4 regions of the Halomonas sp. 72 genome follow, and region 1 is predicted to be linked to each of the others. Evidence: predicted binding sites of a transcription regulator. Region 1 holds the regulator's gene; each other region holds the start of a gene.
The links. The regulator sigma-54, encoded in region 1, starts transcription at its own class of promoters, with help from an activator protein. The targets are predictions, from matches to a motif close to TGGCACNNNNNTTGCTNT.
Positions count from the first base shown of each region.

Region 1 (7,636 bases):
AAAGCCAACCGTTAGAATGGGCAGCGAAACGAACCCAGCCCAGAGCCTGGGCGCAATAATTCTACGCAGTGGGTCTACGCCAATCATTTCCATACTGGTTAGCTGCTCGGTGGCTTTCATTAAGCCAATCTCAGCGGTGAGTGCCGACCCTGCCCGCCCGGCGAACAGCAGCGCAGCGACAACCGGCGCCAATTCCCGCAGCAAGGAAAGCGCAACCATTTGCCCTAACGCCTGCTCCGCGCCAAAGTCGACCAAAATAGTGTAGCCCTGCAGCGCCAGCACCATGCCAATAAAAAGTCCCGATACGATCACAATCGCCAGCGAAAGCACGCCCACAAAATGCATTTGACGCAGCCAGAGGCTCCACCCTTCACGAGACGGCACGCCGACCGCTGACTGACCAAGAAATAGCCCGGCACGGCCCAGCGCTTCCATTACATCGCACCCTTTACGCCCCAAACGGGCGATATAGCCGATGCCTTGTTCAAATTTCGACTGCATTACCCTGCCCTTGTCGCGGTAACGGGGCCAAGAATATCGCTATACAGCGTCTCGGCGGGATAGTGAAACGGCACAGGGCCATCTGGCTCGCCATGAACGAACTGGCTAACGCGTGGGTCCTGGTTGGCATTGAGTGTTTGCGGCGTTCCCTCAGCGACGACCTGACCATCAGCGAGAAGATAGAGATAATCGGCGATGCTTAGTGTCTCTTTAATATCGTGAGAAACCACCACCGAGGTAAGCGCTAGTGCCTGGTTAAGCCGTTTAATCAACTGCACCAGCACGCCCATGGAAATAGGATCCTGCCCGACAAAAGGCTCATCATACAAAATGAGCTCCGGGTCTAACGCTATTGCCCGAGCCAGCGCCACGCGCCTGGCCATACCGCCCGAAAGTTCTGCAGGCGTTAGATGACGAGCCCCGCGCAGCCCCACCGCTTGAAGCTTTAGCAATACCAGGTCTCGAATCATGGCATCGGGCAGGTCGGTATGGACGCGCAAGGGAAACGCGACGTTCTCGAACACATCCAGGTCAGAAAACAGAGCGCCGCTTTGAAACAGCATGCCCATACGTTTACGCAATGCAAACAGCGCTTTTCGCGACAGCCGATGAACGTCCTGGCCATCGACGATAATACGTCCACGATCCGGCGTTAGCTGACCACCAATGAGTTTTAGCAAGGTTGTCTTGCCGGTACCGCTAGGCCCCATAATGGCGGTGACGTTACCCTGAGGAATAATCATGCTGATTCCACGAAAGATCTCATGGCTCCCACGTGAAAAATGCACGTCTTCAATTTCGATGAAGGGAACGTCTGTCATGGGTTGGTTGACTCCCATTGTTACTTAATAGTAGCGGGTGCGTTTATCGGTTGGATATTCTACCGTTTAAAAACAGCGTTTTCTAAATATTCTCGAACATCAAGCTTGGCTTCAATGGCACTTATGGCAAGACATGCGTTCCAACCCACCCTAAAAACCCGTTAAAGCGCTATGCTTATAGATGCCCACAAAATGGTATTCTTGTCAGTTAATCGCACTACGTTTGCACTGTATTTCTATTAAAACGAGATGTTCATGCCCCAGCCCTCACCCACTGTTAGCCCGTTGCGTGAAAGCGCCCTACGCACGCTGCAAATAGAACAAGCCGCCATTGGCGGTCTTCAAGGCAAGCTTGATGAAAGCTTCGACCGTGCATGTGAATTGATGCTGGCGTGTCAGGGCCGGGTCGTCGTGACGGGAATGGGCAAGTCTGGCCATATAGCAGGAAAGCTGGCCGCCACGCTTGCCAGCACCGGCACACCTGCTTTTTTTGTTCACCCTGGCGAAGCTAGCCACGGCGATCTGGGGATGATTACACGCAACGACGTGGTCCTGGCGCTTTCAAACTCCGGAGAAACCGCCGAAGTGACGGCGCTACTGCCTCTGTTAAAACGGCTAGGCACACCGTTAATTAGCATGACAGGCCGCCCTGGCTCAACACTTGCCAAACATGCGGATGCTCACCTGAACAGCGGTGTTGAGCGCGAAGCGTGCCCTCTGGACTTGGCCCCCACAAGTTCCACGACGGCCGCCCTTGCCCTAGGCGACGCGCTTGCCGTTGCGCTACTTGAAGCACGCGGATTTACCGCTGATGATTTTGCCTTATCGCATCCCGGTGGCAGCCTGGGAAAACGACTGCTATTGCGCGTTAAAGACCTTATGCATAGCGGCACACGCTTGCCGCAGATAGCACTAGGCAGCCCGCTGCGTGATGCGCTCTTGGAGATTACCCGCCAGGGGTTGGGATTTACCTGTGTTGTCGACAGCGAAGGGCGACTTGCAGGTGTTTATACCGATGGCGACTTACGCCGCACCCTCGACCAGTTTCATGATCTGCGTAAAGTAACCGTGGACGATGTAATGACCCGACCCGGCAAACGCATTGGCCCCGACCTACTGGCCGCCGAAGCGGTGCGCATCATGGAAGACAGCCGTATTACTGCGCTAGCGGTCGTCGATGACGAACAGCGCCCCATTGGGGCGCTCCATATGCACGACTTGCTTGCCAGCGGCGTTATCTAACCATTTTACCCAACAGTTTACTGACAAGGAGTCCCTATGGCCCTCCCCACTGCGCTACTTGACCAGCTTCGCCATGTGCGACTACTTGCCCTTGATGTTGACGGTGTGCTCACCGATGGACGGCTATACTTTCAGGCCGACGGTATCGAGATCAAAGCCTTCCATACACAAGACGGCCATGGCTTAAAGTTGCTTAAACGTGTGGGCATTCATGTGGCGTTAATTACAGGACGCGACTCCCCCATGGTGAGCCAGCGTGCTGCGGCGCTGGGAATTAACCTTGTCCACCAGGGCTGCGAAGATAAGCTCACTACTTTGAAAGCGCTGTGCGAGCGCCTCAATCTGAACCTAAGCCAGGTGGCTTACTGCGGCGATGACCTGCCTGATCTTGCGCCTATCAAACGCGCAGGCGTTGGCATTACGGTCCCCAACGCACCCGATTACATGCATACCCACGCTGACTGGATTACCGACCGCTTGGGTGGTCACGGCGCCGTACGTGAAATTTGCGATACATTACTTGAAGCGCAGGGCCACTGGAGTACTGTTCTTGAGTCGTATTTGAATGGTCGCGTGTAATGTTTCAAAGAACCAAGAAACGCGTCGGGTTAGCGGCCCTGGTGGTCGCTTTAGGGGGGCTGCTGGTATGGCTGGACCCACGCGGCCCGGAAGACCGGCCCGTTGACGAAGAAGCGCAGGCTGAAGAGCCTGGCCACGTGCTGGAAAATGCCGAGATCACGCTGTTTGGTGAAACAGGGCATATCCAGCAGTCGCTGGCCGCGCCTTTATTGGTTTACATACCACAAAGCACCCTGGCCGAAGTCACTCAACCCGAAGCGACGCTGTTTGATAGTGATAACCGAGAGTGGCTCGCTCACGCCAACGAAGGCGTTCTGAACACGGCCACCCAAGCGCTAACACTGTCTGGTGATGCACGGCTTCTGGCGCCTACAGAAGGCTGGCAGCTTGATACTGAGTTATTACATTATGATGGGGTAGCGCGTCATGTCTGGAGTGAGGCGCCCGCCGTGTTTCAGCAGCCACCTCAACGAATGAGCGCATCACGTATGGATGTTTGGCTTGATGATAGCCAGGTCCGACTAACCGATAACGTCCGCGGCCATCACCCCCCCGCAACACAAAATCCTTAGGAGTCGCTATGAACGCTTTTATTCGCACCGCGCTTTTCGCCCTTGCGGTGCCGCTATCGGCAGCGGCCCAGACAAGCCAAGCCCCCATTGAAGTAGAAGCCGACCAGCTAGACCTTGATCAGCGTGCAGGCACTGCCGTTTATTCAGGCGATGTCAATATTCGCCAAGGCAGTATGCAGCTACGTGGTGATCGCGTTGAAATTATCCGTAACGACGCGGGTGAGCTTTCTCGCGCTATTGCCACCGGAGAGCGCGCCTATCTACGCAATCAACTCGATGATCAGGACGCGCCGATGGAAGGATGGGCACGCCGCGTGGTTTATCACGTAGCAGAGCGGCGTGTAGAGCTTATTGACCAGGCCGAACTGACCCAAGCGGGTGATCAGTTTACCGGTGGCCGCCTGGAGTACTTCATTGACCGCGAAGTGGTGCAGGCACGCTCCGATGTAAACGGTAGCGAGCCGCAGCGTATTCGTATGACGCTTCAGCCAGCGCAATAGGAGTCAACCATGTCTATTGCGGAAGCACCGCCCATAAAAACTCTTTACGCCAATCACTTGGCAAAAAGCTATAAGCGCCGCCGCGTGGTTAAAGACATTAGCCTGGAGATTGCTCAAGGCAGCGTGGTAGGCCTGCTCGGCCCTAACGGCGCGGGTAAAACCACATCGTTTTATATGATTGTGGGTCTGGTGAAGTCTGATGCGGGTACGGTGCGTATCGACGAGCAAGACTTAACCCGCGTTCCCATGCACGAACGCGCGATGGCCGGCATTGGCTATCTACCCCAGGAAGCGTCTATTTTTCGCAAGCTATCGGTTGCGGATAATATTATGGCGATTCTGGAAACCCGCAAAGATCTGGACAGGGCAGGACGAGAGCAGCGGCTTGAGGCCCTGCTTGACGACTTTCATATTACCCACATCCGTGACAACCTGGGCATGAGCCTTTCCGGCGGCGAGCGGCGACGCGTCGAAATTGCCCGTTCCTTGGCCACAGAGCCCGCGTTTATCTTGCTGGACGAGCCATTTGCAGGTGTCGATCCCATCTCGGTTGGTGAAATCAAGAGCATTATTCGCGCCTTAAAACAGCGCCACATTGGCGTGCTAATTACTGATCATAACGTCCGAGAAACACTGGATATTTGCGATATCGCCTATATTGTCGGTGACGGCCACATTATTGCTGGCGGCAGCCCTCAGACTATCCTTGATAACCAAAAAGTGAGGGAAGTTTACCTGGGTGCTGATTTTCGCTTATGAATTTAATTTCACCGCTAAACAGTGATCTGCAGTAAAAATTTTATCAGTGGCATGCTTATTGCACTTGCACAACAACATGACTCGCACTAGGGTGAAGCTTTCCGATTAACGAGTGGTTCTCAGATGGTCATGAAAGCTTCTCTCCAATTGCGTATCGGTACGCAGCTGACCATGACACCTCAGCTGCAGCAAGCGATTGCACTGCTACAGCTATCGACATTGGATCTACGTCAGGAAATTCAGCAGGCACTGGATGCCAACCCAATGCTGGAGCAGGAAGACGAGTTCGGCGAGCAGGCGACCGTCGAAACACCTGACGAGGAGTGGTCAGAAAGCATTCCCGAGGAACTGTCTGTCGATAGCGACTGGTCTGATACTTACCAGGACATGGGTAGCTCTGGCAGCAGCGAAGGCCCCGATTTTGAACGCCAGGCCGCGGGACAAAGCCTGCATGGACATCTCCTTTGGCAGCTGGCGATGACCGACTTTACGGCTCGTGAGCAGCTAATCGCCGAAAGCCTGATTGATGCACTGGACGCCAATGGCTACCTGACGCAGCCGCTCAACGATATCCGCGATGGGTTACGTGCTCAGAGCATCGAAGGTCTCAGCCAGCGAGAGATGGAGACCATTCTGATGCGTTTACAGCAGTTCGAGCCAACGGGCGTCTTCGCCCGTGACTTGCGCGAATGTTTGATGCTTCAGCTAGCAACGCTCCCCGACGACACGCCCCTACTGGTTCCCGCGCGCCGATTGGTTCGTCAGTTTCTTGAAGCGCTGGGCAAAAATGACATGCGCCTATTAAAGCGCCGCCTAAGCCTGGACGATGAGCAGCTAGACGATGTGATCGGTCTGATCCGAAGCCTGGACCCACGCCCAGGCAGCGCTTATGGCGTCACCGACGATAGCTATATCACGCCCGACCTGGTCGTACGTCATGACCATGAAGGCTGGCACCTGGAGCTTAACCCTGAAGCCCTGCCCCGGCTGCGTATCCAGCCCGACTACGCCAGCTTAATCAAGCGTGCAGACAAGAGTCAGGATAACCAGTTTTTAAAAGAGCACTTGCAAGAAGCGCGCTGGCTAATCAAAAGCCTGTCCAGCCGCAACGACACGCTTCTACGCGTAGGGCGCGAGATTATCACTCGCCAAATCGGTTTTTTAGAGCACGGTGAAGAAGCGATGAAGCCGTTGATTCTTGCCGATATTGCCGAGGCGGTTGAGATGCACGAATCAACCATTTCTCGGGTCACCACACAAAAATATATCCATACCCCACGGGGCGTATTCGAACTCAAGTACTTTTTCTCAAGCCAAATTAGCGGGCAGGATGGCGCAGACAGCCACTCAAGCACCGCGATTCGCGCCCGGCTTAAAAAGTTGATTCAAGATGAGCCTCCCGGCAAACCTCTTTCGGACAGTCGTTTGGTGACATTACTGGGAGATGGCGGCATCACAGTGGCACGCCGTACGGTGGCGAAATATCGTGAGTCGCTGGGCATTCCCTCATCAAGTGAACGTCGTCGTTTGCGTTAGTCGTTACAAGAGAAATGGCAAAACTCGCGACAGGGGCTTTGCAACACCGTAAAAAGGGTTACAATCGAAATTCAGTCCGATGGATAAGGAGCACGTCAATGCAAGTAAATATCACGGGTCATCATGTAGAACTGACTGACGCCTTGCGTGACTACGTTAATGAAAAACTTGAACGCATCGAACGTCATTACGACCACATCACCACGGTACAAGTCACCTTATCTATTGAGAAGGAGCGCCAACATGCCGCGTGCACCCTTCATGCGGCAGGCGCCGACTTACATGCCGACGCCGAAGATGTCGATATGTATGCCGCTATTGACGCCTTAGCAGACAAAATTGATCGTCAACTCGTTAAGCACAAGGAAAAAGCACAAGCTCGCGCCCAAGGCGCTGGCGTGCGTTAATTCAATGACGTTGGAAACCATCCTCCCCCCGGAGCGCGTACTTTACGACGTGCCCGGGGGCAGCAAAAAGCGGGTGCTGGAGTTTTTCAGCACCTTTATCGCTCAAAATACACCCAGTCTGGATAGCCAGGAAGTTTTCAGCCGACTGATCGGCCGGGAACGTCTTGGCAGCACGGGGATCGGTAACGGCGTCGCCATCCCCCATGCGCGCAGCCCACATTGCGTTACGCCTATTGCGGGTTTTTTAAAATTATCAGAACCTATTGATTTTGATGCTATTGATGGCGACCCGGTCGACCTCGTCTTTGTGCTGCTGGTTCCCGAAGAGGCTGACGACACGCATTTGTCGCTTTTGGGCCAAGTGGCCACCATCATGAATGATGCGAGCACACGCCAGGCATTACGCAAAACCAGCAGCCAGCACGATTTGCTTGACCTGCTAATGGGCAAGATTCGCGAACAGGCCGCTCCATAATCGCCCATAACGACTAACACATTTTCATGCGTTATCCCTTTTATACGTTCAATCAGAGAGAGCCACTATGCAACTGGTGATTATTAGCGGCCGCTCTGGCTCTGGCAAATCAATCGCATTACAAGCGCTGGAAGATATTGGCTATTACGCCATTGATAATCTCCCCGCCATGTTGCTTGGTTCTTTGGTTGACGAACTCCGTGACGAGGGTGAGCGCACGCATCTAGCGGTCAGTATTGATGCC
Region 1 covers NZ_JBQSYY010000005.1:135,386-143,021, forward strand. Annotated here, with positions in the region: gene mlaE (lipid asymmetry maintenance ABC transporter permease subunit MlaE) at 1-501, opposite strand, end outside; gene ACT3T6_RS07480 (ABC transporter ATP-binding protein) at 501-1,322, opposite strand; gene ACT3T6_RS07485 (KpsF/GutQ family sugar-phosphate isomerase) at 1,578-2,564, shown strand; gene ACT3T6_RS07490 (KdsC family phosphatase) at 2,601-3,143, shown strand; gene lptC (LPS export ABC transporter periplasmic protein LptC) at 3,143-3,715, shown strand; gene lptA (lipopolysaccharide transport periplasmic protein LptA) at 3,724-4,215, shown strand; gene lptB (LPS export ABC transporter ATP-binding protein) at 4,225-4,974, shown strand; gene ACT3T6_RS07510 (RNA polymerase factor sigma-54) at 5,098-6,510, shown strand; gene hpf (ribosome hibernation-promoting factor, HPF/YfiA family) at 6,609-6,917, shown strand; gene ACT3T6_RS07520 (PTS sugar transporter subunit IIA) at 6,922-7,392, shown strand; gene rapZ (RNase adapter RapZ) at 7,460-7,636, shown strand, end outside.

Region 2 (7,636 bases), on a different contig from region 1:
CGATGATTCAGGCTCAGCTTACCCATATCATCCACGGCTGGCAGGATGATGTCGTGCTGCCCGGCCCCGTTATTGAACGCGCCCAGTTACAACAACTCTCGTTACGGATGGTCAATGACGACCATCGTCTTCACGCTAGCCTGGACACCATACTGAGCGACTTTGAGCGTTTTCTAATGCAGTGCCAAGCGCTTACCAAGCAATCAATGCTCGTTTAGCGCGCACAGTGGCAGCGTTATTCGTCTGCCAGGGCGGGTAGCAACGTCTTTAATTTACGCGTTAGTGTATTGCGCCCCCAGCCTAACAATTCCGCTGCTTCTCCTTTACGCCCACCGGTATGTTTTAACGCCGTCTCAATCAGAATTTTCTCAACGTCGGGTACGGCCTCTTCCAACAGATGTGTGTGCCCTTCGGCCAGAGCACGGTCGGCCCACTCCCGAAAGGCACTGCGCCAGTCGCCGTGACCGGCGCTTTCAGTTGCTTGGGGGGAGCGTAGCTCTGGCGGTAAATCCTCCACCAGAATTTCACGCCCAGACGCCATTACCGTTAACCAGCGACAGATATTTTCCAGTTGGCGCACGTTACCCGGCCACGCTAGGCGCGTCAGGTGCTCCTCGGTTTCGGCCGTGAGTACCTTGATGTCGGTGGCAAGTTCTTTGGCGGCTTCAGCAAGAAAATGCCGTGTGAGGCGTGGGATATCCTCACGGCGTTCGGCAAGGCGCGGCAAGTGAATGCGGATAACGTTCAGGCGATGGAAAAGGTCCTCACGAAAGCGCCCGTCATCCACCAGCGACTCAAGGTTCTGGTGCGTCGCAGCGATAATCCGCACGTCGACCTTGACCGGAGTATGCCCGCCCACTCGGTAGAACTCCCCGTCGGCCAATACGCGCAGCAAGCGGGTCTGAGTTTCAGCCGGCATATCGCCGATCTCATCCAGAAACAGCGTGCCGCCGTTGGCCTGCTCAAAGCGCCCCTGGCGCTGGGCAGCGGCCCCGGTAAACGCGCCTTTCTCGTGGCCAAACAGTTCAGACTCAATCAGATCACGCGGGATGGCTGCCATGTTCAGGGCAATAAACGGCTTGCCCGCCCGGGGGCTGTGCTGGTGGAGCGCCTGGGCTACACGCTCTTTACCGGTGCCCGACTCGCCATTGATGAGCACAGTAATATGCGAATGAGAGAGCCGCCCAATAGCCCGAAACACCTCCTGCATGGCCGGCGCTTCACCAATGATTTCTGCGTTCAAACCTTCGGGAACGCTGATCGGCCGTTGGCGCTCGCGCGCATGAGCCACCGCCCGGCGCACAAGCGCCAGCGCTTCATCCACATCAAACGGCTTGGGCAGGTACTCAAACGCACCGCCTTGATAAGAGGCCACTGCGCTGTCGAGGTCCGAATGAGCGGTCATGATGATGACGGGCAAATCCGGATGCGCCTCGCGAATGTGCGACATCAGATCCAGCCCATCAATGCCCGGCATACGAATGTCAGTCACCAGCACATCCGGTGGGGTTTTCAGCAGTCGTTCCAGTACGGTATCGGCGCGTTCTATGCACTCTACATCAAGATCCGGCTGCGCCAATGCACGTTCAAGCACCCAGCGGATAGCGCGATCGTCATCCACAACGACCACCCGTGCAACCTCGTTACGTGTCGCCTCTATCATGATGCTTCTCCGGTGCAATTAATAACCAATGGAATCAGTAAGCGGAACTCGGTGTGCCCGGGCCGTGAGTCACATTCAATCAAGCCTTGATGCTGATGCAGGATCGACTGAGCGATGGACAACCCCAATCCGCTGCCTTCAGCACGCCCTGACACCATCGGGTAGAAGAGCGTTTCTTTAAGCCCTTCCGGGATGCCAGGGCCGTTGTCGACCACACCCACCTCGCTCACTAACCGGTGGCGCTCAGCCCCCAGGGTAAACTGACGCCGTGCGCGGGTGCGCAGCATCAATTCGGGCACAGGGGTCTCGGCATCGCTCATGGCCTGCACGGCGTTTCTGGCCACGTTAAGCACGGCCTGGATCATCTGCGCCTCATCCCCGGAAAGGTCCGGCAGGCTAGGGTCGTAATCGCGGTGGATGGTGATATTCGGATGTTCAGCCACCAGCAGCGTTCTTACCCGCTCCAGCACTTTGTGGATGTTCACCGGCGCGTGCTTAACAATGCGATTCGGGCCAAGCATCGAATCCACCAGATCACGCAAGCGGTCAACCTCCTCCACGATGATATGGGTAAACTCACGCAATTCAGGCTTATCCAGGTCACGCTCTAATAGCTGAGCCGCCCCGCGGATGCCGCCCAGCGGATTTTTCACTTCATGGGCCAAGCCTCGGGCTAGCACTTTGATGGTTTCCTGGCGCGTGGTTAGCGCTTCCTCGCGGGAAATTTGCATCAAGCGGTCACGAGGTTCTACTTCCAGCAGAAGCTCGTCTGCCGACAGGGGCGTCACGGTGTAATCCACCGTCAGCGCTTCACCGTTAACCGGGGTAATGCGCGCCTCGCGCTGGGTGTAGGGATGAAAGGCATCCCGCGCCTTGGCCAACACCTGGTCAATACTTTCATCACCGCCCAGCAGGGTATCCTGGCTGCTCCCCTGCACACGGCTAAAGCTTACTGCCAACAGCGCTTCGGCGGCAGGGTTCATCCAGCGTACGCGGAGCTCACCGTCCAGCAGCAGCACTGCCATGGAGAGATGTTCTAGTAAACGCTGATACATGAAGTGTCCTGAATGTCGCTGATAAAAACGTTCAATACGCAAGAGAAACTGCAAAAAGCACGCCAGGTTGGCCCCTTTCATCAGCATGCACGCCTTATGGGCGCCAAGCCTTGATTCAACGAGCGTTAAGCGCGCAACCTGCCATGGTGCGATCCACCACATGCACTATTTTAGTGCATGGAGTACCGTTAAGGCGCACCCTCTCACTGGTTAAGTGCAATAAAAAACCCCGCCGAAGCGGGGTTTTAGGGCTATCGCGTCAAAACGCGATTAGCAGCTGTAGTACATATCAAATTCGATAGGGTGCGTGGTCATGCGAATACGCTCTACTTCTTCCATCTTGAGTTCGATATAGGCATCAATCATATCGTCGGTGAACACGCCACCTTCGGTCAGGAACGCACGGTCAGCGTCGAGCGCTTCCAGAGCCTGGTCCAGGCTGTTGGCAACGGTCGGTACCAACTTGCCTTCTTCTGGCGGCAGGTCGTACAGGTTCTTGTCCATGGCATCGCCAGGATGAATCTTGTTCTTGATGCCGTCGATACCTGCCATTAGCAGGGCAGCAAACGACAGGTACGGGTTAGCGGTCGGGTCAGGGAAGCGGGTTTCAACGCGCTTGCCTTTGGGGCTGACCGTATAGGGAATCCGGATAGAGGCGGAACGGTTACGGGCGCTGTAAGCCAGCATAACCGGCGCTTCAAACCCCGGCACCAAACGCTTGTACGAGTTGGTAGAGGCGTTGGTGAAGGCGTTCAGAGCGCGTGCGTGCTTGATCACACCGCCGATGTAATACAGCGCCATTTCCGACAGGCCTGCGTATTCATCACCGGCAAACTGGTTCTGACCATCTTTCCAGAACGACTGGTGAATATGCATACCAGAACCGTTGTCGCCAACCAGCGGCTTGGGCATGAAGGTCGCGGTTTTGCCGTACGCGTGGGCCACGTTGTGGATCACGTACTTCATTTCCTGAACTTCGTCCGCCTTCTTCACCAGCGTATTGAATTTAACGCCGATCTCGTTCTGCCCCGCATTCGCCACTTCGTGGTGGTGAACTTCAACGGTCTGACCAATCGCTTCCAGGGTGTTACACATAGCGCCACGGATATCGTGGAAGCTGTCGACCGGAGGAACCGGGAAGTAACCGCCTTTAACGCGCGGACGGTGCCCCAGGTTGCCGCCCTCTACCTGATTACTGGTCGCCCAGGCGCCCTCGTCGGAAGAAATCTTGTACATGGAACCCTGAATATCAGACTTCCAATGTACTTCGTCAAAAATAAAGAACTCAGGCTCCGGACCGAAGAAAGCAGTATCGCCCAGGCCGGTGGACTCCAGGTACGCCTCAGCGCGCTTAGCAATAGAACGCGGGTCACGATCATAGCCCTGCATCGTGGCTGGCTCAATGATATCGCAACGCAAAATCAGAGTAGCGTCTTCGGTGAAGGGGTCGAGGAAAGCAGTGCCATCTTCCGGGCGCAGGATCATGTCGGATTCGTTAATGCCTTTCCAGCCCTCGATTGAGGAGCCATCGAACATTTGACCATTTTCGAAGAACTCTTCGTCTACATCGCGGGCAGGCACGGTAACGTGCTGCTCTTTACCACGAGTATCGGTGAAACGCAGGTCCACCCACTTAACATCATGTTCTTCAATTAGCGCGAGAGTCTTGGCTGACATTGTGCCTCCGATATGGGCGTGGCTTAAAGCATGTAACAGTAAGCTATCGATAAAAGTGTTATTAGACAAACCCCGTCATTCAATAAAGTACGTGCCTGACAGGCCTATCCTTTTTGTTCGCTTAACATTTGCCTGAAATTGAATCACACATCGCCTAGTGATCGTTTCAAACCGGCTATTGTTGTAGCACGCCGAGAGGCATCTGCCTACGGTGGCTAGCCGCTGACAAGTATAATGCAGAGAACATGCCAACCCTGCACCAAAATGACCGGAACAATTACTAACTTGTTGTTTTAATGAATAAAAAATCTGCGCCTACTTGCCTCTCTATGACGCATAAATATTTCCCGAGGCTTTTAAACACACACGGAGCTGTTTTTTTGACCCAAAATAGATCAAACATAAGCATAAACGCACCTAATTGGTGCATGGAAAGATAGTAGAGCGCCCCTCTCGGCTTCCAACCCACCGCACGGCGCGTCAACGCCCTATACTTTTAGCCGCTTGCCAAACATCATGGCCCCGGCTTTTGTGGTGTTCGCCATTTTACTGAGCAGGATAGAGCCCGTGGCACCCATTACTATCAGCAGCAGCACGTAAACCGTTATAGGCAACGCCAACGGCATCACCAACACATCGGTAATGGCAAAAAACATGGGGTGCGCCAGGTAAATACCAAACGAATACTGGTTGATATAGCGCACCCAGCGAGGCGCTGTGATGTCTTTTAAATAACGCATCGCTACAAGCGTTGAGAGCATGAACAGCGGTATCACCCACACTTCCTTGGATGAGAACTGCAGCCACCCCGCCACGCTGGCCGCGACCAGCAGACAAACCAACACGACCAACCACAAAGGCCACGACAGGTACTGCATCCATAAAGGCCGCAGCGGTGCCTGGACTCCACTATCAAAGGGGTAGTAACGCACCAGCACCAGGGCCAGAAAGAACAGATATATCCAGCCCAGAGGAGCCACCCAGAGCAGATACCCCGGCAGCGCCACACCCAACCAATACGCCACTCCCCAGTACGCCATACTCACCCAACAGCTCACCCACAGCCACGGCACCGGGTTAAAGCGCCACAGCTGCCAGCGGGTAAACAGCCAATAAGCGATATAAAACTGCATGGCGATAATCAAAAAATAACCGTGCCACCCGGCGAAAACAAAGTACGCCAGCGCATTAGCGACAAAGCCTACCGGCTCCCCTGCCACGTATAGCCGAACCCACTCGGCCGTCGAGTAGATAAAGCCATATACCAGATAAGGCAGCATGACGTACTTTACCCGTTGGGCCAAAAAGCCAGGCGGCACCGCCTTGTCATAGCGCATGGCAAACACAAACACTGAAATGAACAAAAAGATCGGCGTGCCCAATACCAGCGGCAGGCGCATTAGGTCGGTGGCCAGGTTATCCACACGCTGATTAACGTGGTCCAGCAAATGAAATAAAAACACGGCCACGCAGCCGTATGCACGCAACCAGTAAATTTCCTCTATCCTTTTATGCATACCTGCTCCGTGTATGCCTGACATTCGCCTGCGCTGAACAGTGTCGGCGGGTACGGTGTACGACGCTATAACCCTGCGATAATTCCCGGAGGCTGTTTGTCGCTCTTCTCATTTTCACGTGTATTTCATGGGTTGTTACGTTCCTTGTTGACCAGCCTGACAGCCCTGGCGGGCCTATGGAGCCTGTTTAACACCGCCGTTGCTGGCGAGGTGCACTACGCCACCTTTGACTCGCCCACGCTGGGCCACGCCTACCCTTACACCGTGTATCTACCCGACCATTATGACGCCACTGCCGCCGAGCCTTACCCAGTGGTTTATCTGCTCCATGGCTCTTTTGGTAACGAACGAGACTGGCTAGCCAAGGGCAACCTTGCCCAAACCGCTGATCGTTTGATTCGCGCTGGGCACATTCCGCCTGCCGTTTTCATCATGCCCGGTAGTCGCAGCTGGTGGGTAGACGGCCATAATGAGGCCGCCCGCAGCGCCTTTTTTAACGACTTGATGCCGCATATTGAAAACCAGTACCGAGTGGGCGCCACGCGAGCGCTTCGCGGTGTAGGCGGACTATCCGCCGGAGGGTTTGGCGCGCTTAATTTTGCCCTGGAAAAGCCCGAGATGTTTGCCGCCGCCGCAGCGCTAAGCCCGGCAAGCTATCTTCCGTATCCGCCGAGCAACTCCTCAGCACACCGCCATCCCGCGTTCTTGGATGAACAAGGCCATTTTGATACGGCTTTATGGGACCAGCTCAACTACCCCGCTTACCTTGAAGCGTATCGCATTAACGTAACGCCCCGGCCCAGCGCAGAAGAGAGCGACATCCCGATCGTGCCACTTTACATTAGCGCAGGGCGCAGCGATGTGTACGACGCCGAGTTTCACGCCCGTAAGCTACGCCAAGCCATGGAACGCATTCAACCTAATGATGTACGCTTGGACCTCTACCCCGGCGGGCACACTTGGCGCGTTTGGCGTGCCAGCCTACCTGCGGCCTTAACCTTTATGTTTCAGCATATTGGCAAAGGTCCCATTAACCCATAACTAGCAAAACTAATAAAAACCAAACTACACTTGTGTTTTTCGGCCCACTTACAAGGAAACCACGATGCATCGACATATCGAATGGGAAGACCCCGGCAAAGACAGCGTATCCAAACTGTTTGCTAACGACCACCATGAACACGCCCGCATTGGCACCGGCGATATTTTATCCGCTCGCTACCAAGGTCACATCGTTCACGTAAAAGTGGAAGCCTACCGAGAAGAAGACGCCGTGAGTATTGGCAGCGTTGCCGCCATCATGGACACCAAAGGCCACCATCTTAAAGGCCTTCCTGATCTCAACATCGGTGACATTGTCCGGCTCCCCGATGACAAGCGCGCCTTTGAACACTGGGACAAGGATAAATAAGCGGTTCCAGCACTGTTATGACAAAGAGCCTCCATTGAGGCTCTTTTGCTTAAAGCTGAACGCTAGCGTTAATTTCAAGACAGCACTACAACCTCGCCAACTTTCAAGTATTAACCCATTCAAGCAGCGCGGCAGTAACCGTTAGCGCACCCGCGATGGAGGGATGGTCATCTAAATACCCCAACTCATTATCGCTCGCGCAGGGATCAACTTTTCCATTATCGCTCATATCGACCACTGACGGTTCATCCCCGCCTGTGCGGGAATCGCCTTTAAGCGCCATTGACCTTAGTCATACTTAACGTCAGGCTTC
Region 2 covers NZ_JBQSYY010000003.1:126,531-134,166, reverse strand. Annotated here, with positions in the region: gene ACT3T6_RS04525 (YqiA/YcfP family alpha/beta fold hydrolase) at 1-218, shown strand, start outside; gene ntrC (nitrogen regulation protein NR(I)) at 236-1,663, opposite strand; gene glnL (nitrogen regulation protein NR(II)) at 1,660-2,718, opposite strand; gene glnA (glutamate--ammonia ligase) at 2,989-4,395, opposite strand; gene ACT3T6_RS04505 (acyltransferase family protein) at 4,884-5,912, opposite strand; gene ACT3T6_RS04500 (alpha/beta hydrolase) at 6,078-6,953, shown strand; gene ACT3T6_RS04495 (hypothetical protein) at 7,018-7,323, shown strand; gene ACT3T6_RS04490 (hypothetical protein) at 7,427-7,606, opposite strand.
Region 2: glnL (nitrogen regulation protein NR(II)) is a predicted target of sigma-54. The motif match lies at 2,766-2,783, and genes of this name have one in related genera.

Region 3 (7,636 bases), on a different contig from region 1:
CAAGCTCTCGCAGACCGCCTCAGAAGTCGCCAATGAAGGCGGCCAAGTGGTCGCGAATGTTGTCACCACCATGGAAGACATTACCCGCGCGTCCGATAAAATCGGTGACATCGTTACCTTGATGAACAGTATTTCGTTTCAGACCAACCTTCTGGCACTCAACGCCTCGGTGGAAGCCGCCCGCGCAGGCGAACATGGGCGTGGTTTTGCAGTGGTCGCCGAGGAAGTACGCAAGCTGGCCAGACGCAGCAGCGAAGCGGCCAACGATATCCAAAAGCTGATCGAAGATTCACAAAGCAAGGTCAATAACGGCACCACGCTTGTTCGTAATGCGGGGGTCACCATGAAGGATATTGTGGCCCACATCACACGCGTCTCGGACGTACTAGAAGAGATAAGAGCGGCCACCAGCGAGCAAAGCGACGGTATCAACCAGGTCAACATTGCAGTTGCCGAACTGGACCGCATGACCCAAGAGAACGCCGCCATGGTGGAAGAGTCCACCACCGCCGCCGAGCAGTTAAAAGAGCAGGCTGATCATTTAGCCACCACCATTGGCAGCTTTAAATTATCGCAGCACGCATCAGCGCCCCTGGCATTACACTCGCCCAACGCGGTGACCGAGCATTGAGCACTTAAGGCACCGGCGGCAGCTCAATATCGTCACTGCGTTTAGCGCCTGCGGTCATTTCACGACACAGGCGCAGGAACTCACGCACGCCCGTGGTGAGGTATTTATGGCGGTGCCAGATAAAGGTGAACTGACGCTTTAAATCCAACTCCGGCGTGGGAAGCGGTACCAGGCTTCCCCGCCGGAAGGCATCGCGTAGCGCTAGCCGCGAGACACAACCGATGCCAAGCCCCGACTCTACCGCCCGCTTAATCCCTTCCGTATGCTCCAGCTCCAGCAACGTATTAAACCGGCTGCGCCGGTGGCGTGCGGCGTGCTCTAGTGTCATGCGGGTGCCTGACCCCTCTTCACGCATGATCCAGTCTTCGCGCAGCAGCTGTTCAAGTTCGAGGTGCTCTTTTCCCGCCAGTGGGTGGCGCGGCGAGCAGAAAACACACAGCTCATCCTCAACCCAAGGCTGGCTGATGATCATTTCGTCATCGCACTGGCCTTCGATCAGACCCAGGTCCAGTGAGTGCTGGCGCACGCCCTCAATAATATGGCGCGTATTACGTACCGAAAGGCGCACCCGGCTGCCTGGGTAACGCTGCATAAAATCACTGATCAGAAGCGTTGCCAGGTAGTTGCCAATGGTTAGTGTGGCCCCCACGTCCAGCGCCCCAACGCCTTGCTGGCCACGAAGAAGCTCTTCGATCTCCTCGCCGCGATCAAGCAACGCTACCGCCTTGGGCAACAGTTGAAAGCCCAGCGCATTTAATTTTAACCGCTTTCCCATGCGGTCAAGCAGTTGGCAGTCGAACTGGCGCTCAAGCTCGGCAAGCGCCGTGCTGGTAGCCGATTGAGACATGGCCAGCGCACGCGCCGCTTGCGAGACGCTCTCGTGCTGAGCAACCGCGACAAAGACTTCCAATTGCCGAAGGGTATAGTGCATACAGGGCCTATATCGATTTTAAAGATAAGTGTTATCAATATAATTCGCTTAACAGATATACCACCTTTACTTAGAATTGATGACAACATATTTCATGATTTTTTATTCTTTTAAAGAATATAGATGCTGTGATTTCCTGCCAGCATCGCTATAGGGAGACATTGGTATGAGTAAGTTTGCTCTGGAAGAAGTTCTCAGCGTTCACCACTGGAACGATACCCTGTTTAGCTTCCGCACTACACGTGAGCGCAGCCTGCGCTTTAAAACCGGCCAGTTTGTCATGATCGGTCTGGAAGTGAACGGCAAACCGCTAATGCGTGCTTACTCCATCGCCAGCCCGAACTATGAAGATCACCTTGAGTTTTTCAGCATCAAGGTGCCCGATGGCCCGCTGACCTCACGCTTACAGCATCTGAAAGTAGGCGATCAAATCATGGTCAGCCGTAAGCCGACCGGTACGCTGGTGTGCGACGACCTGCTGCCGGGTCGCAACCTGTATATGCTCTCGACCGGAACGGGCCTTGCACCGTTTATGAGCCTGATTCAGGACCCGGAAGTCTATGAGCGCTATGAGAAAGTCGTGCTGGTACACGGTGTGCGTGAAGTGTCTGAGCTGGCCTACGCTGATTTTATTACCAAAGAGCTGCCTGCCCACGAGTATCTGGGCGAAGATATCACCAATAAGCTGGTCTATTACCCCACGGTAACGCGTGAAGAGTTCCATACCATGGGCCGCTTAACCGACCATATCCGCAGCGGTAAAATCTTCGAAGATACCGGCCTTCCACCGATCGACCCGCGCCAGGACCGCGCCATGATTTGTGGCAGCCCCGCAATGCTGGATGACACCAGCGCGCTGCTGGATGAGCTGGGGTTGAATATCTCACCGCGCATGGGTGAGCCTGGTGACTACGTGATTGAGCGTGCGTTTGTTGAGAAGTGATGGATTGGCGAGGCGTGAAGAGCGAGGTGTGAATAGTCGAACCTGATCACTGCCCTCTCATACGTCACTCGCTGATAAAAAGCCCTGCGGAGATACTCCGCAGGGCTTTGATTCATGACTTACTACTTATCCCTCACGACTCACCCTTCACCCGCTTAAACCGCGTCTTTACCCGTTTCGCCGGTACGAATACGAATGACCTGCTCAAGCGGCATCACAAAGATTTTACCATCGCCGATTTTACCCGTGTTGGCGACTTGGGTAATCGCATCAATTACCTGCTCAACCATATCGTCATCGACAGCGACTTCCAGCTTCACTTTGGGCAGGAAATCCACCACGTACTCAGCGCCACGATAAAGCTCCGTGTGGCCCTTTTGACGACCAAACCCTTTTACTTCTGTGACAGTAATGCCCTGCACGCCGATATCGGAGAGCGATTCGCGTACGTCATCAAGCTTAAACGGCTTGATAATGGCTGAGATCAATTTCATTGCGACATCCTCTAGCTTGGTGGCCATTGTCTTGTCTATTGGGTGCGGCGAAAGCCAGCCACCTCTGGTGCTAAGCATACACCGCTACAGGCGGAGAATAAAAAGGCCTTCCTCGAAAGGAAGGCCATAAGGAGCACGCCAGCTCACTTGCTTAGTATTATGCTTATTTCTTAACGCTAAACTCAGGGTAGGCTTCAAGACCACATTCCGCGATATCCACGCCTTCATACTCTTCTTCTTCGCTCACCCGGATGCCCATGATGGCTTTCAGCACCAACCAGACCACCAGGCTTGTCAGAAACACCCAACCGAAGATGCCGGCAATACCCATCATTTGAGCACTGAAGGACGCGCCATCATTGGTGATAGGCACCGCCAGCACGCCCCAGATACCCGCCACGCCGTGAACGGAAATAGCACCGACCGGATCATCCAGCTTGAGCTTATCAAGCGATACAATCGCTACGACCACAATGGCACCGCCCACCGCACCGATAATGGTGGCACCTAATGCCGTTGGCGAGAGCGGGTCAGCGGTAATCGCCACCAGGCCTGCCAGCGCACCGTTAAGCGCCATGGTCAGGTCCGCTTTACGGAACCACAGTTTGGCCAAGACCAGCGCGGCAATCACACCGCCAGCAGCGGCCGCATTGGTATTGGCAAACACTTGAGCGACATTGTTGGCCGACTCGATATCCGAGACTTTTAGCTCAGAGCCACCGTTGAAACCGAACCAACCCATCCACAAAATGAACGTACCCAGCGTTGCCAACGGCATGTTGGCACCGGGAATGGCATGGATAGCGCCATCTTTACCGTACTTACCTTTACGCGGCCCCAGAATCAGCACGCCTGCCAGAGCAGCGGCAGCGCCTGCCATGTGGACGATACCCGAACCGGCATAATCCGAGTAACCCACGCTGCTCAGCCATCCGCCACCCCAGGTCCAGTAGCCAGAAACCGGATAGATAAAGGCGGTCATGACCACAGCGAAGGCCAAAAAGGCCCATAGTTTCATGCGCTCAGCGACCGCACCGGAGACAATCGACATGGCAGTAGCCACAAAGACAACCTGAAAGAAGTAATCAGCGCGCATGGAGTAGTACGGCGCACCTTCGCCACCCGCCAGCACTGAATCTACGCTGTGCTCAGTACCCAGCAGAAAGCCCAGGCTTGGCAAGAAGCCACCTGCGCCGCTGGAGTACATGAGGTGATACCCCACCAGCAGATACATGGTGCAGGCAATCGCAAACAGCGCGATGTTTTTCGTCAGAATTTCGGCGGTGTTTTTAGCGCGCACCATGCCTGCTTCAAGCATGGAGAAGCCTGCGGCCATCCACATGACCAATACACCGCACATCAAGAAGTAAAACGTGTCGAGCGCGTAGCTCAGATCAGCCAGTTCGTTCATTTGTTAGTTCCCCGTTGAACTACGAAGTAGCCCGGTAAGCCCCTGTTTAAACGGCATCAACGCCGCGTTCACCGGTACGAATTCGGATAACATCGTCGAGCGGCGTAACGAATACTTTGCCATCGCCGATTTTTCCACTGTTGGCGGCATTGCAAATGGCATCCATCACGCTTTCCAGGCGCGCATCGTCAACCGCCACTTCTACTTTTACCTTGGGCAGAAAATCGACCACGTACTCAGCACCCCGGTAGAGCTCGGTATGCCCTTTCTGACGCCCAAAACCTTTTACCTCTGTCACGGTAATGCCCTGCACGCCGTTGTCGGCCAGTGCTTCGCGGACATCGTCAAGTTTGAATGGCTTAATGATGGCGGTGATGAGTTTCATCCCATATCTCTCCTGCTGATAAGTCCTGCTAGATAAGTCCTGCTAGATAGCTAGCGGCATTGCCGCTGAAAATGGCGATGCTCTACTAATGCGCATACCGTGCCATTAGCTAATTTCTTATTAATTTTTAGTGGTTTAACAAAAAATAAGGCGCTTTTACGCACACCCCAAGATCGCGAAAGGCGTAGGACGCAACCGATTGCACCAAAAAAGAACCGGCACGAACGGTTGGCGCACCATGACTGGGCAACGAGATAAACGAATAAATGCACCAATGCCATACGCAATACATGCGTACTGGCGGCGGGTTGCGTATCCTTAAAATAGTGCCCACTTTTAAAGCATCATTATTTAAGGAGAGAACCATGACGCCCCAGGACCGTATTAGCCGTTTGGCACAACAGATTGGCGACCGCTTACAAAATGCGTCACAAGCGCCCGAAGATATTCAGAAAGGCGTTCAACAGGTGGTTCGTGGTGCCTTTGATCGGCTGGAGCTCGTATCGCGGGAAGACTTCGATATCCTGATGGACGTTCTACAGCGCACGCGTTCGCGGGTAGAAGCCCTGGAGAGGCAAGTAGCGCAGTTGGAAGCTACGATGGAAGCGAGTCAGCCTGAGAAGCACCTACCAGTCGCTACTGCGGCGACCAATAACGTTTCGCCCCGGGCTGAAACTGCCGACGCGAAAAAGCCCGCACCGGATAGTGATCTGCAAGACGATAAGTAGCGCTACGGCTTTTTTAACAGCCAGTCATCACCAGAGATGAGAACATCTATCATTGCGTTTCATGCCGCCAATGGTAGGATCACGGTTAACAAAACCTGTTCTCTGGAGAACCCATGAACCGTACTGCCTTGTTAAGCGCCGGCCTTTTGAGCGGCGCTTTTCCTATGCTCGCCTTTTCTCAGTCTCAGATACCGCCACAAACTGAAAGTATCTCACAGGAAACCATGGTGGTAGTTGGCTCGCGCGCACCTACGCAGATCAGCCAGATTCCTGGTGCGGTTTATGTGGTCGAAGGTGCCGAGCTTCAACAGCAGATCAACTCAGGAGCCGATCTGAAAACGTCGCTAGGCCGACTGGTACCGGGGCTTGATTTTGGCCCGCAAGGGCGCACCAATGCAGGGCAGAATATGCGCGGGCGCAGCGTTCAAGTATTGATTGACGGCATTTCACTGAATAACTCACGCGGCTTGTCGCGCCAGTTCGATGCCATTGACCCGTTCAATATCGAGCGGGTCGAAGTACTTTCCGGCGCCACTAGCCTGTATGGCGGTGGTGCCACGGGCGGGCTGATCAATATTATTACTAAACAGGGTGAAAGCGGCCGCCCACATTTCGAAACCCAGGCCAGCGTGACCAGCGGCTTTAACCATAGTCATGATCTTGACCGGCGCCTCTCTCAGTCAGCAAGCGGTGGCAACGAAACGGTGCAGGGGCGTATTGGCGTATCTCTGGTCGAAAATGGTCGCCAGTACGATGCTCATGGCGATGAGATCTTTCCAGATATCGCCCAGAGCGATCTGCAGGACAACCGTAGCCTGGATATTTTAGGCAATGTGCGCGTTGAGCTAAGCGACGAACAAACGCTGATGCTCAGTGGCCAACTTTACGAATCAGGCAAGCAAGGTGACCGCGGGGTTTACTATCCAAACTTGGCGACTGCTGCGCCTAATCTTAACGATGCCAATATCCGTGACGGCTTTGCCGCCGACCGCGACCCGCGCACCGACCGCAAGATGTTCAGCGTCAACTACCATCATGCCAATCTGCTGAACCAGGATTTCTATCTCCAGGCTTTTCATCGTGAGGAGGAATCCAGCTTCCATCCCTTCCCTTACGCAGCCCAAGACGGCGGCTACTACTTTGCGGCCTCTCAGCAAAATACCACGTTAAGTGGTTTGAAGGGGCTCTTCTCGGCAGATTTGACCGACAGCCTCAACCTAACCTACGGCGCCGATATGGATCGAGAATCCTTCGATGCCACGCAAATGCGTTTTGACCGCGCGGCAAGCGATGCGTCAGGCGGCCTTATACAACGAGCCGACCGCGTAACACCGCGCTATCCAGGTTTCGATATCGACACAATAGCCCTATTTGCCCAAAGCGATTGGTGGATCACCGATCAGTTACAGCTTAGCAGCGGCATTCGCCACCAGCGCATGGATGTGGATATCGACGATTACAATAACGTACCCGGCGGTTCAAGCAACTACAACGTCACGCTATATAATATCAGCACCCTGTACGACTTCGATAACGGCCACCAAAGCTGGCTCGGCTATTCAGAAGGTTTTGAGCTACCCGACCCGTCTAAATACTACGGAAAAGCAGGGCAAACCGTTGCTGACAACCCGCTGAATGGTATCAAGACCCAGCAGATGGAACTGGGCTGGCGCTACCGTGGCGGCGACTGGATAACTCAAGCTGCGGTTTACTACGCCTGGTCGGATACTGCCATGGAGCTTGATAGTGACTTAAACATCGCTCAGGTCGACGACGACCGCCGCGATTACGGCCTGGAAGCGTCGGTCACCCGGTTTATCGGTGACCATTGGGAAGTGGGCGGTACATTAAACACCCTCGTTTCAGAGAGTAAGGAGAATGGCAGTTGGCAGGATCGTGGCATTACCGTATCGCCTTATCCTTCTCAGGATAGCCTGACCACTCATATCGCCTGGTCAGACAATGATCGAACGCTGCGCCTTCAGAGCAACCATGCACGCGATTACAAGGACAGCGACGGTGACCGCATTGATGGCTTCACCACCTTTGATGTGATCGGCAGCCAAAACACCGACTTTGGCACCATGAGCCTGGGCATCAGCAACTTGACCGA
Region 3 covers NZ_JBQSYY010000022.1:45,233-52,868, forward strand. Annotated here, with positions in the region: gene ACT3T6_RS15810 (methyl-accepting chemotaxis protein) at 1-631, shown strand, start outside; gene ACT3T6_RS15815 (LysR family transcriptional regulator) at 636-1,562, opposite strand; gene ACT3T6_RS15820 (ferredoxin--NADP reductase) at 1,729-2,505, shown strand; gene glnK (P-II family nitrogen regulator) at 2,661-2,999, opposite strand; gene ACT3T6_RS15830 (ammonium transporter) at 3,163-4,410, opposite strand; gene ACT3T6_RS15835 (P-II family nitrogen regulator) at 4,457-4,795, opposite strand; gene ACT3T6_RS15840 (accessory factor UbiK family protein) at 5,161-5,523, shown strand; gene ACT3T6_RS15845 (TonB-dependent receptor) at 5,637-7,636, shown strand, end outside.
Region 3: ACT3T6_RS15835 (P-II family nitrogen regulator) is a predicted target of sigma-54. The motif match lies at 4,883-4,900, and genes of this name have one in related genera.

Region 4 (7,636 bases), on a different contig from region 1:
ACTCAACGGTACCCGCTGAACGGTAGTTGACCGATTCACCCAGCGCCACGGCCGCATCCAGCATCCTTTGACGGGTGGCCGTGGGCAGGCTGGGGGCCGGCGTCTCTTCCACGACTTTCTGATTGCGGCGTTGCAGTGAGCAGTCACGCTCACCTAATGCCACTACGTTGCCGTGGCCATCGCCGATAATCTGGACTTCCACGTGGCGGGCACGGGCGATAAAGCGCTCAAGAAAGACGCCGCTGTCGTTAAAGAAATTTTTGCCCTGGCGTTGAACGGTTTCAAAGGCGTCTTGCAGCTCTTTGGCACTATTGCAGCGGGTCAGTCCGATTCCGCCGCCGCCTGCGGTGCTTTTGAGCATGACCGGGTAACCCAGGCGTTCAGCGGTGGTCAGTGCCTCTTCCACGCTGTCGAGCAGCCCACTGCCTGGGGCTAGCGGCACGCCTGCTGCTTCGGCCAGCTCACGGGCACGGTGCTTTAACCCGAACTCGCGCATCTGTGTGGGCGTGGGGCCGATAAAGACGATGCCCTCACGCTCACAGGTTTCGGCGAAGTCGGCATTTTCAGACAGAAAGCCGTAGCCGGGGATAATGGCCTGCGCACCGGTCTTTCGGGCGGCATCCAGAATCTGGCGTTTATCCAGGTAAGTTTCGCTGGCGCCATTGCCTGTAAGGGTCACGGCTTCGCTGGCGCTTTCCACATGCAGGCTGTGGCGGTCTTCATGGGAATAGACAGCAACGCTGCCGACACTGAGCGCCTTTAAGGTGCGGTTGGTACGTACGGCGATTTCACCGCGATTGGCAACTAATACTTTATTGAACATGGGTCGTAGCCTCGTTATGCGTGGGAGGTTTGCGCCTTGATGTAGGCACGCCAGCCACCAAACTCGGTGACATCCTGAGCATCTGTGATTCCATGCCCTTCGCAGATAAAGCCGTTGATCCAGCGGCCGTCGGCAAGCTCGACACTGCCGATACCCAGCGGCGCGGGGATCAGGTCGACAAACGAGCCAAATTCCGACGCGGCCATTTCCCATACTTCAACAATGATGGCGGCACCGTTTTCGTGAACGCGCTGCAGGCCGGGCTTGGGCGGTACGGTGTTGGGCAGGGCAAACAAGCGGTAATTGGCGGACGTTGTCGTGGACGCCACGCGCCAGGCATGGCGCTCGGTCAGTTGGGTATTCAGCGGCATGCCGGAAAGATGAGCGCCTACCACAGCGACCTGAACGGTGGGGACGGCAAGGGTGGTATGAACGGTTTCCGGCGGGCGTGCCTGGTCAGTGGCACCCAGCGGCGTCGGGTGGGCATTTAGCCAGCGGCTGGCCAGGGTCTGCAGTTCCCGATCCTTCCAGGCGCCGCTCACCAGGGTAACGCCAAAAGGCAGTCCATCGTCGCGGAACCCGGCGGGTACCGCCAATGCGCAAAAATCGGCCAGGTTAACGAAGTTGGTATAGGTGCCGAGCTGGCTATTGAGCGTTAACGGGTCAGCATTAACCGCTTCGATAGTGGGCGCGGTAGGGGCGGTGGGGACTAACAGGCCATCGATATCATCCAAAAGATTATCGATCACCCTAACCAGCTCTTCCTTGCGGTATTGCGCCTTGAACGTATCGGTGGCGCTGTATTTACCCGCGTTACTAATAATGCCGCGCACCACGTCATTCATGTTCTGGGCATGTTCGGCCATGAAGGTTTCCACGGCGGCGTGGCGCTCTGCTACCCACGGCCCTTCATAAAGCAGGGCGGCCAGTTCAAGCATGGGGGCAAAATCAAGTTCGACGAGCGTTACCCCTTCAAGCTTTTGCCATTTTTCCACGGCCGTTTGCCATGCCTTTTCAGCCACCACGTCGCCGAAGAACTGGGGCGACTGGGGAATGGCAAGCCTGGCTAGCGGGCCAGGACGGCGTATGGCCGGGGCATCCAGGGGGAGGGCGCTTGGCGCCTTGCGTGAGAAAGCGTCGGCAGGCTCGAAGCCGGCCATTAGCTCGGCGATCTGCCCGGCATCATTGACAGTCAACGAGAAGATGGAGACGCAGTCCAGCGAGCGGCACGCCGGTACTACACCATCAATGCTGAACAGGCCTTTGGTGGGTTTAAGCCCGACCAGGTTATTTAAGCCAGCGGGCACGCGACCGGAGCCTGCCGTGTCGGTACCCAGTGAGAATGGCACTAGCCCGCGTGCCACCACGGACGCCGACCCAGAACTCGAGCCGCCGCTCACCACTTCAGGATTGAAGCTATTGGCCACGGCACCAAACGGCGAGCGGGTACCCACCAGGCCGGTGGCAAACTGATCCAGATTGGTCTTGCCGATGAGTACTGCGCCCGCGGCGCGCAGCTTGTCAATCAGAGCAGCGTCACGGGTGGGTTGATAGGCGTAGGCCGGGCAGCCCGCCGTGGTGGCAAACCCGGTGGCATCAATGTTGTCTTTCGCCGCAAACGGAATGCCGTAAAGCGGCAACTTGTCTATCTTGCCGTCTGCCTCGTCCAGACGTGTTTGAAGTGCTGCCAGGGCATGAGCCAGCCCCTCCTGGTCGAGAAGTGAAATCCAGGTATTGTCGGCACTATCAAGTTTGGCCAGTTGCGTGATCAATTCACCGAGTAAGGCTCCCGGGGTTGCGCCCTCGTTATATGCCTGCCGCCATTGTTCGAGTGTCCAGCCGCGTGTGGTCATCATGTTTGGCCCTTGGTTATCCATGGTCTTGTATACAAGTCATTTTGCAAACCACAGGCCAAGAAAATGCTAAATGTTTTAAAAACAGAAGCTTGGCGATAAAAGGATAAAAATGGACAGTTTTTATGCACTTTTATCGTGCGAATCAGACCGCTTTAGCACCAATGAAGTGCTTTAAGACCCTGAATCAAAGATGGAAAACTCCTGTAAAACAACTTGTATACTTTTTATATGGTTGAATTTTTTATGTTTTTTTAAAGTGTGGAACGCATCGTGCAATGTGCAGGACGAGTTACAGGCGCTTTCAGGCAATTGAGTACACCTGATTAATGACAAATATCTAGCTGCCCGCTTGCAGCTTGGGGATGCGAAACATGAACTTGAAAAAACAGGCACTGCTGGGTCTTTCTGCACTGGCCCTTTCGGTATCGTTTCATGCGTCAGCCAATGATGACCCTATCAAAGTGGGTATCCTTCACTCCCTTTCTGGCACCATGGCTATCAGTGAGTCGACGTTAAAAGACACTGTTGAAATGCTGATCCAGCAGCAGAACGAAGCCGGTGGTCTGCTGGGTCGTCAGCTGGAAGCCGTGGTAGTGGACCCGGCCTCCAACTGGCCGCTGTTTGCCGAACGCGCCCGCGAGCTGCTGGCCCAGTATGAGGTAGACGTGGTGTTCGGCAACTGGACATCGGTATCACGTAAAGCGGTGCTGCCGGTGTTTGAAGAACTCAATGGTCTGTTGTTCTACCCGGTGCAGTACGAGGGAGAAGAGTCGTCTGCAAACGTCTTCTATACCGGTGCCGCGCCCAACCAACAGGCGATTCCCGCTGTCGAGTATTTGATTAACGAAGTCGGCATTGAGCGCTTTGCTCTGGTGGGTACCGACTATGTCTATCCGCGCACCACCAACCGCATTCTCGAAGCGTTTCTGAAAGATGAGCACGGCGTGGCAGGCGACGACATCATGGTCAACTACACGCCCTTCGGCCACTCCGACTGGCAGAACATCGTCTCCGAGATTCGTCGCTTCGGTGAAGAGGGCAAGTCTACCGCGGTGATCTCGACCATCAACGGCGACGCCAACGTGCCGTTCTACCGCGAGCTTGCCAACCAGGGTATTGATGCCGCTGATATTCCAGTGATTGCGTTTTCGGTAGGTGAGCAGGAGCTTTCCGGTATCGACACTGCGCCGCTCGTTGGCCATCTGGCTGCCTGGAACTACTTCATGAGCGTGGATACCGATGACAACTACGACTTTATCGACGCCTGGATTGAGCACACCGGTAATGAAGAAGCGGTCACCAACGACCCAATGGAAGCCCATTACATCGGTTTCAACATGTGGGCCGAGGCGGTGCGTAAAGCGGGTACCACCGATGTAGGCGCGGTGAAGGATGCCATTATCGGCGTGAGTGTGCCCAATCTCTCGGGTGGCTATGCGGCGATGATGCCCAACCACCACATCACTAAGCCGGTACTGATTGGCGAAGTGCAGGACAATGGCCAGTTCGATATCGTCTGGCAAACGCCCTCAACCGTTGCCGGCGATGCCTGGTCCGACTACTTGCCCGGCTCGCGCGACCTGATTGCCGATTGGCGCAAGCCCATGGAGTGCGGCAACTTCAACGTTGTGAACGGCTCATGCGGTGGCAGCACCGCTACTGAAGAAGCCGAAGCGGCGCTCGCCGAATAATACTGGCCACCCCTTGCCGCCCGCCTGATCGGGCGGCAAGGGAGCACGCTAACTCTCCACCTTGACCACCAAAGGAACAACCCCATGAGGCGTTTCCTTTCCTGGGGGTTTTTGTGCGCTGTGTTGTTGGGCATAACACTCAACGTACAGGCACAGACAGGCCCCGATACTTCTGATAATGACGCCGCGCTTGAGCTTCTTGAGGCGCTGGATGTCGATTCCTACCGCGATAAAGGCGAGGCGATTACCGCCATATTGCAAAGCGACGACGAGCGCGCCCGTGATTGGCTGCAGGCTCTGCTGGATGGCCGCTTGCAGCGTGCCGACGATGGTCAGTTTGTTGTCGTACTCGATAACAGTGGCCGAGAGTGGCCGGTGGCCGACGCCTTGACGAATGAACCGCTGGGTGAGATGTCACGCCGCGACCTGGACCGCGTGGGCATCAATAACGCCCTGCGAAACCAGCTGCGCAGCGCGATTGCTGTGGTGGACCTTTACTCGCCCAATCTGGATCGCCGCCGTATCTCTGCCGAACGTTTGCTGGGTGAAGTCGATGGTGAGCTGCTTGAACCCATCAATGCGCTCATTCTGGAAGAAAAGGATAGCCAGGTACGTTATCGGCTGAGCCAAGCGGTCGCCATTTACCGTGCTGAGCAGGGTGAAATGGCGGGTATCGAAGCGCTAACCGGAAGCCTTCATCCACGCGCTAGAGTTGCGCTAAGTCGTGCGGCCAATGGCGACGACACCGTAGCTGCGGATGCCGCCCGCGCCGCGCTTGCCAGCGTGGAACAGAACCTGAAAATCAACCGTGGGGTTGAAACGCTCTACTTTGGCTTGAGCCTGGGGTCAGTGCTGGTACTGGCCGCCATTGGTCTTGCGATTACCTTTGGCGTGATGGGCGTCATCAACATGGCCCACGGTGAGCTGATGATGCTGGGCGCCTACACTACCTGGATGATGCAACAGCTGTTGCCCGGCCAGCCGGGGCTGGCGTTGATTCTCTCTATTCCGGCAGGTTTTCTGGTCGCCGCATTGGTGGGGGTTGCCATTGAGCGCAGCGTGATTCAGTTTTTGAAAGGCCGCCCGCTGGAGACGCTCCTCGCCACCTTCGGTATCAGTCTGATCCTGCAGCAGCTGGTGCGTACGGTGATCTCGCCGCTCAACCGCACGGTAATTACTCCGGAGTGGATGAGCGGGTCGCTCATTATCAATGACGCGCTGTCGCTGACCATAAACCGCATGGTGGTACTGGGTTTTGCGCTGGTGGTGTTTGCCGGTTTGATGCTGATCATGCGCCGCACCCGCCTGGGCCTTGAAGTACGTGCCGTGACCCAGAACCGCGCTATGGCACGCTCCATGGGAATTCGCGCGACCCGTGTGGATATCCTGACCTTTGCACTCGGCTCTGGTGTAGCCGGCCTTGCCGGCGTGGCGCTTTCCCAGCTTACCAATGTCGGCCCGAACCTCGGCCAGAACTACATCATCGACTCGTTCATGGTGGTGGTGTTCGGCGGTGTGGGCAATCTCTGGGGGACGCTCGTGGCCGGGCTGTCATTGGGGGTGATCAATCAGGTGCTGGAACCCTGGGCGGGCGCGGTACTCGCCAAGATTATCGTGCTGGTCTTTATCATTCTGTTTATTCAAAAACGCCCGCGTGGACTCTTCCCGCAGAAGGGCCGGGCTGCGGAGGGCTAACCCATGATGTCACAACTACCTTCAAGCCAGTTTTGGCTAACCCGCCCGTTTGGTGAGCGTGCCACACAGGTCTTTTTAGGAGTACTGTTCACCGCGCTGCTGGTCGTGACGGTACTCCACGTGGCACTGCCTCAAGGCAGCCCGCTGCATGTGAACGCCTACACGGTGAACCTGTTTGGCAAGTACCTAAGCTACGCGCTGCTGGCCGTGGCGGTTGATCTGGTGTGGGGATATCTCGGCATTCTTAGCCTGGGCCACGGGGCGTTTTTTGCGATTGGCGGTTACGCCATGGGCATGTACCTGATGCGCCAGATTGGTGACCGGGGCACTTACGGCCACCCGGTGCTGCCGGACTTCATGGTGTTCCTAAACTGGGAAAGTCTGCCCTGGTACTGGCAGGGCTTTGATATGGCTTGGTTCGCCTTTGCCATGGTGCTGCTGGCGCCGGGTATGCTGGCGCTGGTGTTCGGCTTTTTGGCGTTTCGCTCGCGGGTGACGGGGGTTTATCTCTCGATCATTACCCAGGCGTTGACCTTTGCGCTGATGCTGGCATTTTTCCGCAATGAGATGGGCTTTGGCGGCAATAACGGGCTGACCGACTTCCGCGAACTTTTGGGCTTCAACCTGCGCAGCAACGATACTCGTCTGGGACTTTTTCTGGCCACCGGCGTGGCGCTGGCGCTGGGTTATATCCTCTGTCGGGCGATCGTGACCAGCAAGCTGGGGCGTGTGTGCGTGGCCACTCGCGACGCCGAGGCGCGCACGCGCTTTATCGGCTACCGGGTAGAGCGCTTTCAACTCTTCGTGTTTGTGGTGTCCGCGATGCTCGCGGGCCTGGCAGGCGCGCTTTACGTACCTCAGGTGGGCATCATCAACCCTAGCGAATTCTCGCCGCTGTTCTCGATTGAGATCGTGCTATGGGTGGCGCTGGGTGGTCGGGCCACGCTGTACGGCGCGGTGATCGGCGCAATTCTAGTCAACTATGCCAAAACTATTTTCACCGGTGTCATGCCTGATGCGTGGCTGTTTGCTTTGGGCGCAATGTTTGTACTCGTCACGGTACTGCTGCCCAAGGGCGTGGCGGGGCTGTTGCGCAAGCGCCGTCGCGCTGTTGAATCCGATAACGCAGGCACCAAGGAGGCTATTGCATGAGCTTGCTGCAGTCATTCAAAACCCGCGACCGGGTATTTGACTTTATAGCGCCAGCCGCCTCCCCGGTGGACGTACGCCACGGCCCGATTCTGTATATGGAAGACGTCACGGTGAGCTTTGATGGCTTTAAAGCGATCAACAAGCTGAATTTGACCATCGACGACGGCGAGCTGCGTTGCATTATTGGCCCCAACGGGGCGGGAAAGACCACCATGATGGATATTATCACCGGCAAGACGCGGCCCACTGAGGGCAGCGTATGGTTTGGCAGCCGTCATAACCTGCTCAATATGAACGAGCCGGAAATTGCCAGCCTCGGGATCGGGCGCAAGTTTCAAAAGCCCACGGTGTTTGAAGTACTGAGCGTGTTCGAAAACCTGGAGCTGGCCATGGCCGCCGACAAACGGATCTTTCCCACC
Region 4 covers NZ_JBQSYY010000024.1:21,344-28,979, reverse strand. Annotated here, with positions in the region: gene uca (urea carboxylase) at 1-823, opposite strand, end outside; gene atzF (allophanate hydrolase) at 838-2,679, opposite strand; gene urtA (urea ABC transporter substrate-binding protein) at 3,051-4,370, shown strand; gene urtB (urea ABC transporter permease subunit UrtB) at 4,455-6,065, shown strand; gene urtC (urea ABC transporter permease subunit UrtC) at 6,069-7,217, shown strand; gene urtD (urea ABC transporter ATP-binding protein UrtD) at 7,214-7,636, shown strand, end outside.
Region 4: urtA (urea ABC transporter substrate-binding protein) is a predicted target of sigma-54. The motif match lies at 2,939-2,956, and genes of this name have one in related genera.